2 regions of the Streptomyces sp. MMCC 100 genome follow, and region 1 is predicted to be linked to the other one. Evidence: riboswitches for the same ligand, from Rfam matches in the RefSeq annotation. Region 1 holds a riboswitch; the other holds the start of a gene.
What was found. Region 1 has a riboswitch for S-adenosylmethionine ahead of thrC (threonine synthase). Riboswitches for the same ligand answer to the same signal wherever they lie in the genome.

Region 1 (7,511 bases):
GGCCGGGGCACCGCGCCGGGGCAGGCACAGGCCCGGTCCGCGCGGAACACCGGGTGGTGTGCCGGTCGGGCGGAGCGCCGTGCGGGCCGGGTCGGGGCTCGGGAACGGTCCGGGGCCGCGGCGGGACGACGGTCCCGGTGACGCGGGCACACCGGGAGCCGGCCGTCGTGGCGCACGGCCCGCAGGCGACGCGTGGGCCCGGCCCCGGCGGGATAGGTTCCCGGTATGGGCAGCCACCAGGACTCCACCCGAGACGACTCCCCACACCCCCTGCCGACGCCCGCCACGGCCGCCGGACGCGAAGGGCTCGACGCCCTCCTCGCCGACCCCGGCCGCGCGGTGATCGCGCTCGACTTCGACGGCACGCTCGCCCCGATCGTGCCCGACCCCGACCGGGCCCGCGCCCACCCGGAGGCCGTACCGGCGCTCGCGGCCCTGGCCCCGAAGGTCGCCTCGGTCGCCGTGATCACCGGCCGCCCCGCCGAGGTCGCCGTCCACCACGGCGGCTTCGCGGACGTCCCCGGCCTCGACCGCCTCGTCGTCCTCGGCCACTACGGCGCCGAACGCTGGGACGCCGCCACCAACACCCTCGCCACGCCCGCACCGCACCCCGGCGTCGCCGCCGTCCGCGCCGAGCTGCCGGGGCTGCTGGAACGGTCCGGGGCCGCGGCACAGGGCACCTGGACGGAGGACAAGGGCCACGCGGTCGCCGTCCACACCCGCCGCGCCTCCGACCCGCAGGCCGCCTTCGAAGCCCTGCGCGCCCCGCTCGCCGACCTGGCCTCCCGCCACGGCCTGATCGTCGAACCCGGCCGCATGGTCCTGGAACTGCGCCCGCCCGGCATGGACAAGGGCGCGGCCCTGCGGTCGTACGTCCACTCCCTGGACGCCGCCTCCGTCCTCTTCGCCGGCGACGACCTCGGCGACCTCCCGGCCTACGCGGCGGTCGACACCCTCCGCACCGAGGGCACCCCCGGCCTCCTGGTCTGCAGCGCCAGCGACGAGGTGACGGAACTGAGGAAGCGCGCGGACGTCGAGGTGCCCGGCCCGGCCGGAGTGGTGGCCCTCCTGGCGGCCCTCGCGCGCCGGCTGGCCTGAGACAACGTCACGGACGGTTCCCCCGCCTGTCACAGGCGTGTCCTGACGCCCCGGGCGGGGAACCCGGTCCGCCGCCCCACGGTCTTGCACGCCGTAAAGCCTGCTCAGTGAGGCCCAGAACCGTGGAGGAACCCGTCATGTCCGCTCGGAAGACCCCGATGCTCGCCCTCGCCGCCGTGGCCCTCGGCCTGGCCCTGACCGCCTGTGGCAACAGCGGCACCGGCGGCACCGGCGACGACGCCGCCGCCCCCGCCACCCCCGCCGCCACCGCGACGAGCACGGCACAGTCCCCCACCGCCGACGACGCGAGCACCGACGACGGGAACGCCACCGCCGGCACCTCCTCGGACACCCCGGAGGGGGCGAAGCCGGACCAGGGGAAGGGGGAGAAGTGCACGGACCGGCTGGACTACGCCGGTGACCCGCGGCCGAACGCCGAGATCAACTCGATCGGCGCGGAGACCGGCACCTGCCCCGAGCCCCAGTCGGACGGCACGCCGTCCGGTACCCCGAAGCAGGACGGGGTGAAGTGCACGGACCAGGTGAACTACGCCGGTGACCCGAGGCCGAACGCGGAGATCAACTCGATCGGCGAGGAGACCGGCACCTGCCCGCCGGTCCAGGCCAAGTAGCTCCCGACCGCTCCCGCCCGTCAGCCCCGCAGCGCCTCCAGCTGCTCCAGGAACCACCGCGCCGGGGGCAACGCGGTGCCGGCGGCCGCCAGCCGCTCCGACCGCTCGGCCCGTTCCCCCGCCGGCAGGCCGAGCGCCTCGTGCAGCGCGTCCGCCGTCCCCACCACGTCGTACGGGTTCACCACGACCGCGTCCTCGCCCAGCTCCTCGTACGCCCCCGCCTCTCGCGACAGCACCAGCGCACACCCCGCGTCGGAGACGACCGGCACCTCCTTCGCGACCAGGTTCATCCCGTCCCGGACGGGGTTGACGAGCGCCACGTCCGCCAGCCGGTACGCCGCCAGCGACCGCGCGAAGTCGTCCTTCAGATTCAGCACGACCGGCGTCCACCCCGGCGTACCGAACTCCTCGTTGACCGCGTTCGCGACCCGCTCCACCTCGGCCGTGTACTCCCGGTACACGGCGAGGTCCTGCCGCGAGGGGTACGCGAACGCGACGTGCACGACCCGCTCGCGCCACTCGGGCCGCCCCGCCAGCAGCTCGCGGTACGCCAGCAGCCCGCGCACGATGTTCTTGGACAGCTCGGTCCGGTCCACCCGCACGACGGTGCGGCGCGCGCCGCCCTCCGGCGCCGTGCCGATCTCCTCCCGCAGCGCCGCCATCCGCTCCTCGACGTCGGTCTCGTGCGACCGCTTCCGCAGGAAGTCCCCGTCGGCGCCGAGCCCGTGCACGCCGATCTCCGTGCCGCCGAGCCCGCCCACCACGGCGTCGCAGCAGGCGGTGAACGCGTCGGCCCAGCGCCGGGTGAGGAACCCGAGCCGGTCGGCGCCCAGCATCCCGCGCAGCACCTGCTCGGCGATGTCGTCCGGCAGCAGCCGGAAGTAGTCGACCGGGGCCCACGGCGTGTGCGAGAAGTGGCCGATCCTGAGGTCCGGACGCAGCTCGCGCAGCATCCCCGGCACCAGCGTCAGGTGGTAGTCCTGCACGATCGCGACCGCGCCCTCGGCCGCCTCCTCGGCCAGCGCCTCGGCGAAGGCCCGGTTGTACGCCTCGTAGGAGGCCCACTGCCGCCGGAACTCCGCGTCGAAGACCGGTTCCAGGGGCGTCTGGTAGAGCATGTGGTGCACGAACCACAGCACCGAGTTGGCGATCCCGTTGTACGCGTCCGCGTGCACGTCGGCCGGTACGTCCAGCATCCGTACGCCGTCCTCGCCGGCCCCGCGCCGCACCGCCTCGCGGTCGCCGTCGCCGAGCGCCGAGCACACCCACAGCGCGTCCGCGTCGGGCCCGATGGCCGACAGTCCCGAGACCAGCCCGCCACCGCCCCGTTTGGCGTGCAGCGACCCGTCCTCCCGCACCTCGTACGAGACCGGCCCCCGATTGGAGGCGACCAGCACCTGAGCAGCACCGAAGCTTGAAGCCATACGCCTCAACCTAGCCCGGCCCCTCGAACCTCAAACGTCCCCCGGTGTCACCTCGGCGGCGATTCGGTCACGCGTCTTGTGCAGGAACTGTGAACGGGTCGAGGATGTGCGGTGCACATTTCAACTTTCTGGGGGGTGGGCGCTTCATGCCCATACGCACACGCAACCGGCGCACGAGCAGACTCGCGGGCACGGCGGCACTGATCGCGGCCTCCGCGCTGGCCCTGGCCGGCTGCGGCGACGGTGACGCGAGCACGAAGGCGGACGAGGCACCCGCGACGGCCACCGCCTCCGCCACCGACACGGCCACGCCGAGCAGCAGCCCCACCCCCGAGGCGTCCCCCAGCACCGAGACCCCGACGCCCACGCCCACGCCCACCCCGACTCCGACCCCCGTCACCCTGCCGGACCTCACCGGCGGCAGCATCGGGGCGGCCGTCAGCGCCGCCAAGAAGGCGCACGTCGGCTACACCGTCCGCCTCCAGGGCACCGGGCGGCAGGCCTCCTCATGGGGCAGCGGCGAGAAGGTCTGCGAGCAGAGCGGCGGGTCCGGCGCCGTGACGTTCACCGTCCCGCGCGACGGCCGCGACTGCGCCGGGCGCCTGCTGCACACGCCGAAGCCGACCCCCGCGCCGTCGAAGACGCGGGACGGCGGCACGGGCGGAACCAGCGGTGGCGGCACCGGCGGCACCGGCGGCGGTGGCACCGGGGGTGGCGGCACGGGCGGCTGCGAGCTGATGAGCCCGGCCGGCAACTGCTACGCCGACGGCCAGTTCTGCGCCGACAAGCACCACGGCCTGAGCACCCACGGCCGCGGCGGCGAGTACCTGACCTGCGAGCAGGACTCCGGCGGCAGGTGGCGCTGGTCGGACGGCGTCCCCGGCTGACACCCCTGGGCTGCCCTGGGCCGCCCCTAGGCCACCCTCCGGGCCGCGTACTCCGCGATCTCCGTCATCGGGGGCCGTTCCTCGGTGTCCACGGCGTAGGTGCGCGGCTCGAACCCGTCGACGCCCCGCTCGAACTGGGTGAGGGCCGGCCGGACCAGGTGGCCGCGGGCCAGCCGCAGCTGGGCGGTGCGGTAGATCGCGGCGGCCATCCGGCCCAGCGCCCGCCCGTCCTGGTGGCGGTGGACGCGGACCCCGACGTCCACCTGCGCCAGCGCGTCCAGGCCCACCAGGTGCAGGGCGTCGACCAGCATGCCCAGTTCGACGCCGTAGCCGACCGGGAAGGGGAGCCGTTCCAGCAGGGAGCGGCGGGCCGCGTACTCGCCGCCCAGCGGCTGGACGAAACCGGCCAGCTGCGGCCAGTGCATGTTGAGCAGCGGGCGGGCCATCAGCTCCGTGACCCGGCCGCCCTGACCGGGAGCGGAGCCCAGCGGGCGGTCGTACATGGCCTTGACGAGGTGCACGTCCGGGTCGGTGAGCAGCGGGCCCACGATCCCGGAGACGAAGTCGGCGGAGAACTCGCGCAGGTCGGCGTCGACGAAGCAGACGATGTCCCCGCCGGTGACCAGCAGCGAACGCCACAGCACCTCGCCCTTGCCCGGCACGGCGGGGATGCGGGGGAGGATCGCGTCGCGGTGCACGACGCGCGCGCCGGCCGCCGCGGCCACCTCCGCCGTACGGTCGCTCGACCCGGAGTCCACGACCACGACCTCGTCGACCAGCGGAACCCGGAGCACCAGCTCCCGCCGGATCACCGTGACGATGTCGCCGACCGTCGCCTCCTCGTCCAGGGCGGGGAGTACCACGCTGACCGACTGCCCGGTGGCGTGCTTGGCGGACAGCAGGTGCTGGACCGGCCGGTCCCCGGCCGACCAGGAGCGTGCGTTCAGCCAGCGCTCGACTTCTTCCAGCACGTCCGGTGGCTCCTTTGTGATCCATCTCGCGGTACGGACGACTATCTCAACCGTCCTGGCCGTCGGTTACAGTCTTGAACAACGCGTGGGACCACCGCATGCCGGGGTCGCCGCGCGCACAACCGAAAAACAACCACATACCGCTCATCCAGAGGGGCAGAGGGATACGGCCCGATGAAGCCCCGGCAACCCTCCAGCCGGCTCTTGTCACACGTGACGTGGCGAGGCTCCCGGCTAGGGAAGGTGCCAAATCCGTCTCACGGCGAGATGCGTCGTGAGGAAGATGAGGAGAAAGGGCCTCGCCTCCATGGCTGTGCAGACTGCCGAAAGCACATCGAACCCCTCGAACGCCGCGACCTCCGCGAACCCCTCGGGTTCCGCCGTCGACCTCGGCCCCGCCGCCGCCCTGAGCTGCCGCGAGTGCGGTCACAAGGTTCCGCTCGGACCGGTCTTCGCCTGCGAGGAGTGTTTCGGCCCCCTCGAGATCGCCTACGACTTCTCGGGCTACGACACCGAGGAACTGCGGAAGCGGATCGAAGCGGGCCCCGCGAACATCTGGCGCTACGCCCCCCTGCTGCCCGTCCCGGCCGACGTCGCGACCAAGCCGAACATCAACCCCGGCTGGACCAAGCTCGTCAAGGCCGACAACCTCGCCCGTGAACTCGGCGTCACCGGCGGGCTCTACGTCAAGGACGACTCCGGCAACCCCACGCACTCCTTCAAGGACCGCGTCGTCGCCCAGGCCATCGAGGCAGCCCGCGCCTTCGGCTTCACCACCCTCTCCTGCTCCTCCACCGGCAACCTCGCCGGTGCCGTCGGCGCCGCCGCCGCCCGGGCCGGCTTCCGCTCCTGCGTGTTCATCCCGCACGACCTGGAGCAGGGCAAGGTCGTCATGGCCGCCGTCTACGGCGGTGAGCTGGTCGGCATCGAGGGCAACTACGACGACGTGAACCGCTTCTGCTCCGAGCTGATCGGCGACCCGGCCGGCGAGGGCTGGGGCTTCGTCAACGTCAACCTGCGCCCCTACTACGCCGAGGGTTCCAAGACCCTCGCCTACGAGATCTGCGAGCAGCTCGGCTGGCGGCTGCCCGACCAGATCGTCGTCCCGATCGCGTCCGGCTCCCAGCTGACGAAGATCGACAAGGGGCTGAAGGAGCTGATCGAGCTCGGCCTGGTCGAGGACAAGCCGTACAAGATCTTCGGCGCGCAGGCCGAGGGCTGCTCGCCGGTCTCCACGGCGTACAAGGCCGGTCACGACGTGGTCCGCCCGCAGAAGCCGAACACCATCGCCAAGTCGCTGGCCATCGGCAACCCCGCCGACGGCCCCTACGTCCTCGACATCGCCCGCCGCACCGGCGGCGCCGTGGAGGACGTGACCGACGAGCAGGTCGTGGACGCGATCAAGCTGCTCGCCCGCACGGAGGGCATCTTCGCCGAGACGGCAGGCGGCGTGACGGTCGGCGTGACGAAGAAGCTGATCGAGAACGGCGTGCTTGACCCGTCGCTCACCACCGTCGTCCTCAACACCGGCGACGGCCTCAAGACCCTCGACGCGGTGGCCGGTACCGGCCTCACCGCCACGATCCGCCCGAACCTGGATTCCTTCCGAGAGGCTGGCCTCGCATGAGCGTGACCGTTCGTATCCCGACCATCCTGCGCACCTACACCGGTGGCAAGGCCGAGGTGAGCGCCGACGGCGCCAACCTCGGGGAGGTCATCTCCGACCTGGAGAAGAACCACACCGGCATCGCCGCCCGCGTCCTGGACGACCAGGGCAAGCTGCGCCGCTTCGTCAACGTCTACGTCAACGACGACGACGTCCGCTTCGAGCAGGGCCTGGAGACGGCGACGCCGGACGGCGCGGGCGTCTCGATCATCCCCGCGGTCGCCGGCGGCTGATACGCGTCGTAGTGCCGATTGCCCTCTCCGTAAGAGAAACGGAGGGGGCAATTCCATGTGATTGAGCGCGGTAGAGTTGGGGAACGCGCTCCCGATCGGCACAACGGGAACCGTTAATTCCTGCCGCCCGCCCGACAAGAAGCAGCCAAAGTGCGAGCGTATTCTGCGGCTTTTGTTCCCTTTGTATGACCCGACTTGACCCGAATTCAGGCGAATTCTCGCCACATTCCGGACCGGGTACGTCCAGATTTCTCGTCCGATTGACCTGTTGCAGACGGCAGTTGGACAGATACATTCAGCCGCGGTCGACGCGTTCCGGCGCACGCCCCCAGTCGTGAGGGGGTGAGGTCTGACCCGGGTCCGCGAAGTGTGGATCTGTGCAAGGGCCAGTAATAGGGGAGTTAGGCATGGCTCAGGGCACCGTCAAGTGGTTCAACGCGGAGAAGGGGTACGGCTTCATCGCGGTCGACGGTGGTGCGGATGTTTTCGTCCACTACAGCGCGATTCAGATGGACGGCTACCGCACCCTCGAAGAAGGCCAGCGGGTCGAGTTCGAGATCTCGCAGGGTCAGAAGGGCCCGCAGGCCGACATGGTTCGCC
Region 2 (7,511 bases), 6.1 Mb from region 1:
GACCGTCCTCGGTGCGGTAGCTCCACCGGGCGCCGTCGCTCACCAGCTCCTTGACGGCGTTCACGAACCGCTCGACGTGCTCGTCCGGGGTGCCCGCGCCGAAGCTCACGCGGACGGCGTTGAGGGACTTCTCTCCGGGTGCCGCCTCGGGGGCGCCGCACTCGCCCTGCGCCTGCGGGTCGCTGCCGAGCAGGGTGCGCAGCAGCGGGTGGGCGCAGAAGAGGCCGTCGCGCACGCCGATGCCGTACTCGGCGGAGAGGGCCGCGGCGAAGTGCGAGCTGTTCCAGCCCTCCACGACGAAGGAGAGCACCCCGACGCGCGGCGCGTCGTCGCCGAAGAGGGAGAGGATCCGCACCTCGGGCACCCCGGCGAGGCCCTCCCGCACCTTCCGGATCAGGTACTCCTCGCGGGCGACCAGTGTGTCGAACCCGGCCTCCGCGAGCGCCTTGCAGGCGGACGCGACGGCGTAGGCACCGATGACGTTGGGCGACCCGGCCTCGTGCCGGGCGGCGCTGTCGTGCCACTGGACGTCCACCCCGCCGTCGGCGCGCCGGCTCACCCTGCGGCTGGCGCCGCCGCCGGCGAGGTACGGCTCGGCCTCCCGCAGCCAGTCGGCCCGCCCGGCCAGCACACCGGAGCCGAAGGGGGCGTAGAGCTTGTGCCCGGAGAAGGCGACCCAGTCCACGTCCAGGCCGGCCACCGAGACCGGGTGGTGCGGGGCGAGCTGGGCGGCGTCCAGCACGATCCGGGCGCCGTGCGCGTGCGCGGCGGCGGCCAGTTCGCGCACCGGCCACAGCTCGCCGGTGACGTTGGAGGCGCCGGTGACGCAGACCAGGGCGGGCCCGTACGGCTCACGGGCGGCCAGGGCCCGCTCCAGGGTCTCGACGGCCTGCGCGGAGGTGCGCGGGGCGTCCAGGTACGTCACGTCGGCCTCTCGCCAGGGCAGCAGCGAGGCGTGGTGCTCGGTCTCGAAGACGAAGACCCGGCTCCCGGCGGGCAGCGCGGCGGCGAGCAGGTTGAGGGAGTCGGTGGTGGACCGGGTGAAGACGACCTGGTCGTCGTCCCGGCAGCCGAGGAACTCGGCGACGGTCCCGCGGGCGCTCTCGAACAGGTCGGTCGACAGCTGCGACAGGTACCCGGCGCCGCGGTGGACGCTCCCGTAGTACGGGGCGTAGGCGGCCACGTCGTCCCACACCCGCTGCAGCGCGGGCGCGCTGGCGGCGTAGTCGAGCGCGGCGTACGTGACCTCCCCACCGGTGACGAGCGGGACGGTGACGTCGCGGCCGAGGACGGGCAGCGGGGTGGCGACAGCGGTGGGTACGGACATGGCGGACTCCCGTGAGGACCAGCGCGGGGAAGGGCGCTGTGAAAGAGAAGAAAAAGGGGTGTGCGGAGGCGGGGCTCTGCGGCCCTATCGCATTCGCTGATTCACGGGAGACTCCCTCGGACGACCCAGGACCCCTGGTTTCGCGAGGGGTCCGCGCTTGCCGTGGACCTTGCTGTCCACGACCTGGTCTTCACCCGGGGCACCCCGCCACGGACGGAGGGTTGCCGGACAGTCGGCCGGGGCCTCATGACTGTCACTCATGACCTGACGAAAAACCTAGGGGAAGTGATCGGCGCCCCGCAACCCGAGTCCGGATCGCGGGACGCACGTCACACGAGAAGGCGTCTGCGGCATGATCCGCCGGACGGACCCTACGCGTGGGTCGCCGCCACCCAGCGCTCCAGGACGCGCCTGGCCGCGCCGGAGTCGATCGACTCCGCGGCCCGGTCCATCCCGGCCCGGATCTGTTCGGCCAGCGGTCCCGCGCCCGGCTCCAGGGCCACGAGGGCCGCCGCCGAGTTCAGCAGCACCGCGTCCCGCACGGGGCCCGACTCGCCGGCCAGCAGGCGACGGGCGACGTCGGCGTTGTAGGAGGCGTCGGCGCCGCGCAGTGCCTCGACCGGCACGAGCTCGAGCCCGACGTCGCGGGGGTCGAAGGTCTCCTCGGTCACCCGGCCGTCCCGCACGACCCAGACCCGGGACGTGGCGGTCGTGGTCAGCTCGTCGAGGCCGTCGTCGCCGCGGAAGACCAGGGAGGAGTGGCCGCGCTCGGCGAAGACGCCGGCGATGATCGGTGCCATCCGGGCATGGGCGACCCCGATGGCCTGGGCCTTCACCCGGGCGGGGTTGGTCAGCGGACCCAGGAAGTTGAACACCGTGCGGATGCCGAGTTGGCCGCGTGCCGCCGCCACATGGCGCAGGGCCGGGTGGAACTTCACCGCGAAGCAGAAGGTGATGCCGGCCTCCTCGGCGACCTCGGCCACCCGCTTCGGCGTCAGCTCCAGGTTGACCCCGAGCTTCTCCAGGACGTCGGAGGCCCCGGAGGCGGAGGAGGCGGCCCGGTTGCCGTGCTTGACGACCTTCGCGCCCGTGCCGGCCACGACGATCGCGGACATGGTGGAGATGTTGACCGTCTTGGCGCCGTCGCCACCGGTGCCGACGATGTCGACGGTCTCCCCCGGCACCTCGATCACGTTGGCGTGCTCGTACATGGTGCGGACGAGCCCGGAGATCTCCTCGACCGTCTCGCCCTTGTACCGCAGCCCCACCGCGAAAGCGGCGATCTGCGCGTCGGTCGCCTCGCCGCGCATGATCACGTCCAGCGCCCAGGCGGTCTCGTCCGCAGACAGGTCACGGCCGTCCAGCAGTCCGTTCAGCAGGGCGGGCCAGGAGCGGCCCGCCGCGGTGTCGCCTCCAGCGGGGGTCACAGCGCTCATGAGCCGCTCCTGAATCGTGTGTGTCGTGCAAAGTCGTGGACAGGGGATCGCGCTTCCACCCTATCCAGCCCGGACACGGTCGAAGGGCCCCGTCCGCGGAACGGACGGGGCCCTTCGACCGTGGTGTGGCGACGCTGGAGGGTCAGTGGTGGCCGTGGCCGCTCGTGATCTCCTTGTACTCCTCGACGGTCGGCTTCGGAATCTGCGACTCCTCGCCGTAGTAGGCCTCGCTGAGCTTGGCGCGGAGCTTCTCGGTGCTCTTCACCTTGCGCTCGACACCGTTCTCGTCGACCGCGGGGCCGATCTCGGCCGGCTTGTACTGCTCGTGCGCCGTGAGCGTGTGCAGCTGCTCCTGGCTGAGCGGCTCGTGGACCTCGATGAACTCACCGTGCGGCAGGCGCTTGATGATGCCCGACTCGCGGCCGTGCAGCACCTTGTCCTTGTCCCGGCGCTGGAGGCCGAGGCAGATCCGCTTGGTGACGACGAACGCGATGACCGGCCCGAGGAAGAACCCGATCCGCACGAACCAGGTGACCGCGTTGATCGACAGGTGGAAGTGGGTCGCGACGATGTCGTTGCCACCACCGATCAGCATGATCATGTACGCGGTGACCCACGCGACACCGAAGGCCGTACGTGTCGGGGCGTTGCGCGGCCGGTCCAGGATGTGGTGCTCGCGCTTGTCCCCGGTCACCCACGACTCGATGAACGGGTAGAGGGCGATGAGCGCGAGGAAGATTCCGAAGACCACCAGGGGGACGAACACACCGAGGACCAGTGTGTGACCCCAGAAGTTGATCTCCCAGCCCGGCATGGCGCGGACCAGACCCTCGGCGAAGCCCATGTACCAGTCGGGCTGGGCGCCGGTCGACACCTGGTCCGGACGGTAGGGGCCGATGGCCCAGATCGGGTTCACCGACACGATGCCGGCGATCGCCGCGATGACACCGAAGACCAGGAAGAAGAAGCCTCCCGCCTTCGCCATGTACACCGGCAGCAGCGGCATGCCGACCACGTTCTTGTTCGTCTTGCCGGGACCCGCGAACTGCGTGTGCTTGTGGTAGAAGACCAGGATCAGGTGGCCGACCACGAGCCCGAGCATGATGCCCGGCAGCAGCAGGATGTGGATCGAGTAGAACCGGGCGACGAAGTCGGTCCCGGGGAACTCCCCGCCGAAGAGGAACATCGAGATGTACGTGCCGACGATCGGCACGGACAGGATCGCGCCCTGGGTGAAGCGGACACCGGTGCCGGAGAGCAGGTCGTCCGGGAGCGAGTAGCCGGTGAAACCGGTGAACATGCCGAGGACGAACAGCAGGAAGCCGAACAGCCAGTTGATCTCACGCGGCTTGCGGAACGCGCCGGTGAAGAAGACGCGCATCATGTGCACGAACATGCCGGCGAGGAAGATGATCGCCGCCCAGTGGTGGATCTGCCGGATCAGCAGACCGCCACGCACGTCGAAGCTGATGTCGAGCGTCGACTTGTACGCCTCACTCATCAGCTGTCCCTGCATGGGGACGTACGAGCCGTGGTACGTGACCTCGTTCATCGACGGGTGGAAGAACAGCGTCAGGTACACACCCGTGAGGATGATGATGATGAAGCTGTAGAGGCAGACCTCACCCAGCATGAACGACCAGTGGTCGGGGAAGATCTTGCGCATGTTGGCCTTGGCCAGGGAGTAGATCCCCAGCCGGCCGTCGGCCCAGTCGGCGACGCGTTCGCCGGCCGGTGCCTTCCCGCGAGAGCGGGGTCCGTCGTTGGCTGCAGTACTCATCCGCGCTCCCAGAATGCAGGACCGACGGGCTCCTCGAAGTCGCTGAGCGCCTCGAGATACCCCTCGTCGTTCACACCGATGCGCAGCTGCGGCAGCGGGTGACCGGCGGGACCGAAGATGACCCGGGCGCCGTCGGCAAGGTCGAAGGTGGACTGGTGGCAGGGGCAGAGCGCGTGGTGCGTCTGCTGCTCGTACAGCGAGATCGGGCAACCGACGTGGGTGCAGATCTTCGAGTACGCCACGATGCCCTCGTGCGACCACTCGAGCTCGCGCTTGTCCTTGATGGAGTCCGGCTCCAGCCGGATGATCATCAGGGCCGCCTTGGCGATCTCGTTCTGGAAGTCGTGGTCGTCCTCCTCCAGGCCCTCGGGCTTGGCGAAGGTGAGGGAACCGACCCCGATGTCCGACGGACGCATCGGCTCGTTCGTGTTCATGTTGACGAGCAGCTTGCCCTTGGACCACAGCGTGTGGCGGAGCTTCGTCCCGGGCAGCGGGCCGAGGTCGCGCAGCAGGACGACGCCGGAGAGCGGCACCAGCGTGAGCGCGCCCAGCATCGTGTTGCGGATCAGCTTGCGCCGGCCGATGACCGACTCCTTGGCGCCCTGCTTGAAGTCCGCGTGGACCTTCGCACGGGTCTCGGGGTCGGCCTCGATCGGGTGGCGCTCGTCGGCGACCTCCTCGTCGGACATCAGGGTGCGCGCCCAGTGGACGGCGCCCGCGCCGATGGTGAACAGCGCCACGCCCAGCGTCAGGCCCAGCGCGAAGTTCATCGCGTTGATGTGCCCGAGCGGGAAGACGAAGATCGACTTGTCGTGCGGGATCGCGACGAACGAGGCGATGAAGCCGATGGTGGCCAGCATCGACACCGTGAACAGCAGGGCGACCGTGCGCTCGGACCGCTTGGCGGCCCGTTCGTCGACGTCCTGGATCCGGTGCTCGTGGGGCGGCAGCCCCGGGTCCGCGAACGGGTTCTTGTCGTCCGCGGGCTTCGGCACGCCGTGCGTGCGGCCCTGCTCAGCCGGCAGGTTCTCTTCTGGAATGTCTTGGCTACTCATGACTTCTTGGCCTTTGCGGTCCGAGCGGCGACCCACACGGCGACGGCGATGCAGGCACCGAGGCCGAAGATCCAGCCGAACAGGCCCTCGCTGACGGGGCCGAGGCCGCCGAGCGAAAGACCGCCCGGGTCCACGGTCTCGTCACCGTTGACCGCGTCCAGGTAGGCGATGATGTCCTTCTTGTTCTGCTCCGACAGCGTGGTGTCGGGGAAGGAGGGCATGTTCTGCGGGCCGGTCTGCATGGCCTCGTAGATGTGCTTCGGGTCGACACCCTCGAGGCTCGGCGCGTACTTGCCGTGCGTCAGGGCGCCGCCCTTGCCGGTGAAGTTGTGGCACTGCGCGCAGTTGGTGCGGAACAGCTCACCGCCCTTGGCGATGTCCGCGCCCTCGGGGCCGTACTTCTCCTCCGAGGGGATGGCCGGACCGGCACCCAGCGAGGCGACGTAGGCCGCGAGCTGGTCGATCTCCGCCTGGGAGTAGACGACCTTCTTCTTCGGGATCTGCGCGCCGGGCTGCTGGGCCGGCATACGGCCGGTGCCCACCTGGAAGTCGACGGCCGCGGCGCCCACGCCGACCAGGCTCGGACCGTCGGTGGTGCCCTGCCCTCCGGTGCCGTGGCAACTGGCACAGCCGACGGCGTAGAGCTTCTTGCCCTCGTCGATGGCGAGGGACTGGGCGGATTCATCGGCCTGCGCCTTGCTCGCGGGTGCGAACGCGGCGTACAGCCCCCCTGTGCATGCCAGCGCGAGGAGTAGGACGACGAGTGCCGCCAGCGGATGGCGTCGTCGTGCGGAGAGCTTTTTCACGGATTACCCCGGTGTCAGGATCTTCTGCGTCGATGCTTCTGGTATTGCGCGGGTGCGTGCCGCGACTACTTGATCAGGTAGATCGTGGCGAACAGGCCGATCCAGACCACATCGACGAAGTGCCAGTAGTAGGACACGACGATGGCGGCGGTCGCCTGCTCGTGGGTGAACCTCCGGGCCGCGTAGGTGCGGCCGAGGACCAGCAGGAAGGCGATCAGGCCGCCCGTCACGTGCAGTCCGTGGAAGCCGGTGGTCAGGTAGAACGCCGAGCCGTACGGGTCGGAGGACAGGGAGATCCCGTCCTTCTTGACCAGTTCGGTGTACTCGAACACCTGACCGCCGATGAAGATCGCACCCATCACGAAGGTGACGATGAACCACATCCGGAGCTTCTTCACGTCACCGCGCTCGGCCGCGAACACGCCGAGCTGGCAGGTGAGGGAGGAGAGCACCAGGATCGTGGTGTTCGTCGCGGAGAACGGGACGTTCAGCGCGTGGGCCTTCTCGGACCAGAAGTCCGGGCCCGTCACCGATCGCAGGGTGAAGTACATCGCGAAGAGGGCCGCGAAGAACATCAGCTCGGAACTCAACCAGATGATGGTTCCGACGCTGGTGAGGTTCGGCCGGTTGACCGACGGGTGCGCGTGCCCGGTTTCTACTGTCGTTGCTGTCGCCACGACCGACATTATGTCGGTCGCTTATCCCGCCCTCACCCCGGGGGGTGCCGTTCGGTGTGTTCCCCCTGCTTGTACGGCCCGGATGGCCCATCGAACGGCCCGTCGAAGCCCTGTCCGAACCAGTGCTGACGGGGCGTTCGAGGGAGTAGCATCCGGCCCACGGGCCACGACGGCCCTCACCGGTCTCACCGCGTATCGGAGGAAGCATGCAGGCGACCGCCACGGTGCTGGTCTACAGCGACGACTCCAACACCCGCGAACAGGTGCGGCTCGCGACCGGCCGCCGGCCGGCTCCCGACGTGCCCGTGGTCGAGTTCGTGGAGTGCGCGACCCCGGCCGCCGTGCTCAAGGAGCTGGACAAGGGCGGGATCGACGTCTGCGTCCTGGACGGCGAGGCCGTGCCCATGGGGGGCATGGGCGTGTGCCGCCA

Region 2: linked by a shared signal. The riboswitch ahead of ABS735_RS06935 (aminotransferase class V-fold PLP-dependent enzyme) and the one ahead of thrC (threonine synthase) in region 1 are both predicted to bind S-adenosylmethionine.

Annotation. Positions count from the first base shown of each region.
Region 1 is NZ_JBGORK020000001.1:7,645,632-7,653,142, reverse strand. Features, by position in the region: gene otsB (trehalose-phosphatase) at 226-1,098, shown strand; gene ABS735_RS35475 (hypothetical protein) at 1,236-1,730, shown strand; gene ABS735_RS35470 (alpha,alpha-trehalose-phosphate synthase (UDP-forming)) at 1,751-3,154, opposite strand; gene ABS735_RS35465 (hypothetical protein) at 3,301-4,041, shown strand; gene ABS735_RS35460 (glucosyl-3-phosphoglycerate synthase) at 4,068-5,012, opposite strand; SAM riboswitch class I at 5,154-5,302, shown strand; gene thrC (threonine synthase) at 5,320-6,639, shown strand; gene ABS735_RS35450 (MoaD/ThiS family protein) at 6,636-6,911, shown strand; gene ABS735_RS35445 (cold-shock protein) at 7,319-7,511, shown strand, end outside.
Region 2 is NZ_JBGORK020000001.1:1,503,152-1,510,662, reverse strand. Features, by position in the region: gene ABS735_RS06935 (aminotransferase class V-fold PLP-dependent enzyme) at 1-1,327, opposite strand, end outside; gene ABS735_RS06940 (glycerate kinase) at 1-20, shown strand, start outside; SAM riboswitch class IV at 1,476-1,592, opposite strand; gene trpD (anthranilate phosphoribosyltransferase) at 1,699-2,763, opposite strand; gene qcrB (cytochrome bc1 complex cytochrome b subunit) at 2,906-4,543, opposite strand; gene qcrA (cytochrome bc1 complex Rieske iron-sulfur subunit) at 4,540-5,598, opposite strand; gene qcrC (cytochrome bc1 complex diheme cytochrome c subunit) at 5,595-6,404, opposite strand; gene ctaE (aa3-type cytochrome oxidase subunit III) at 6,470-7,090, opposite strand; gene ABS735_RS06905 (response regulator) at 7,288-7,511, shown strand, end outside.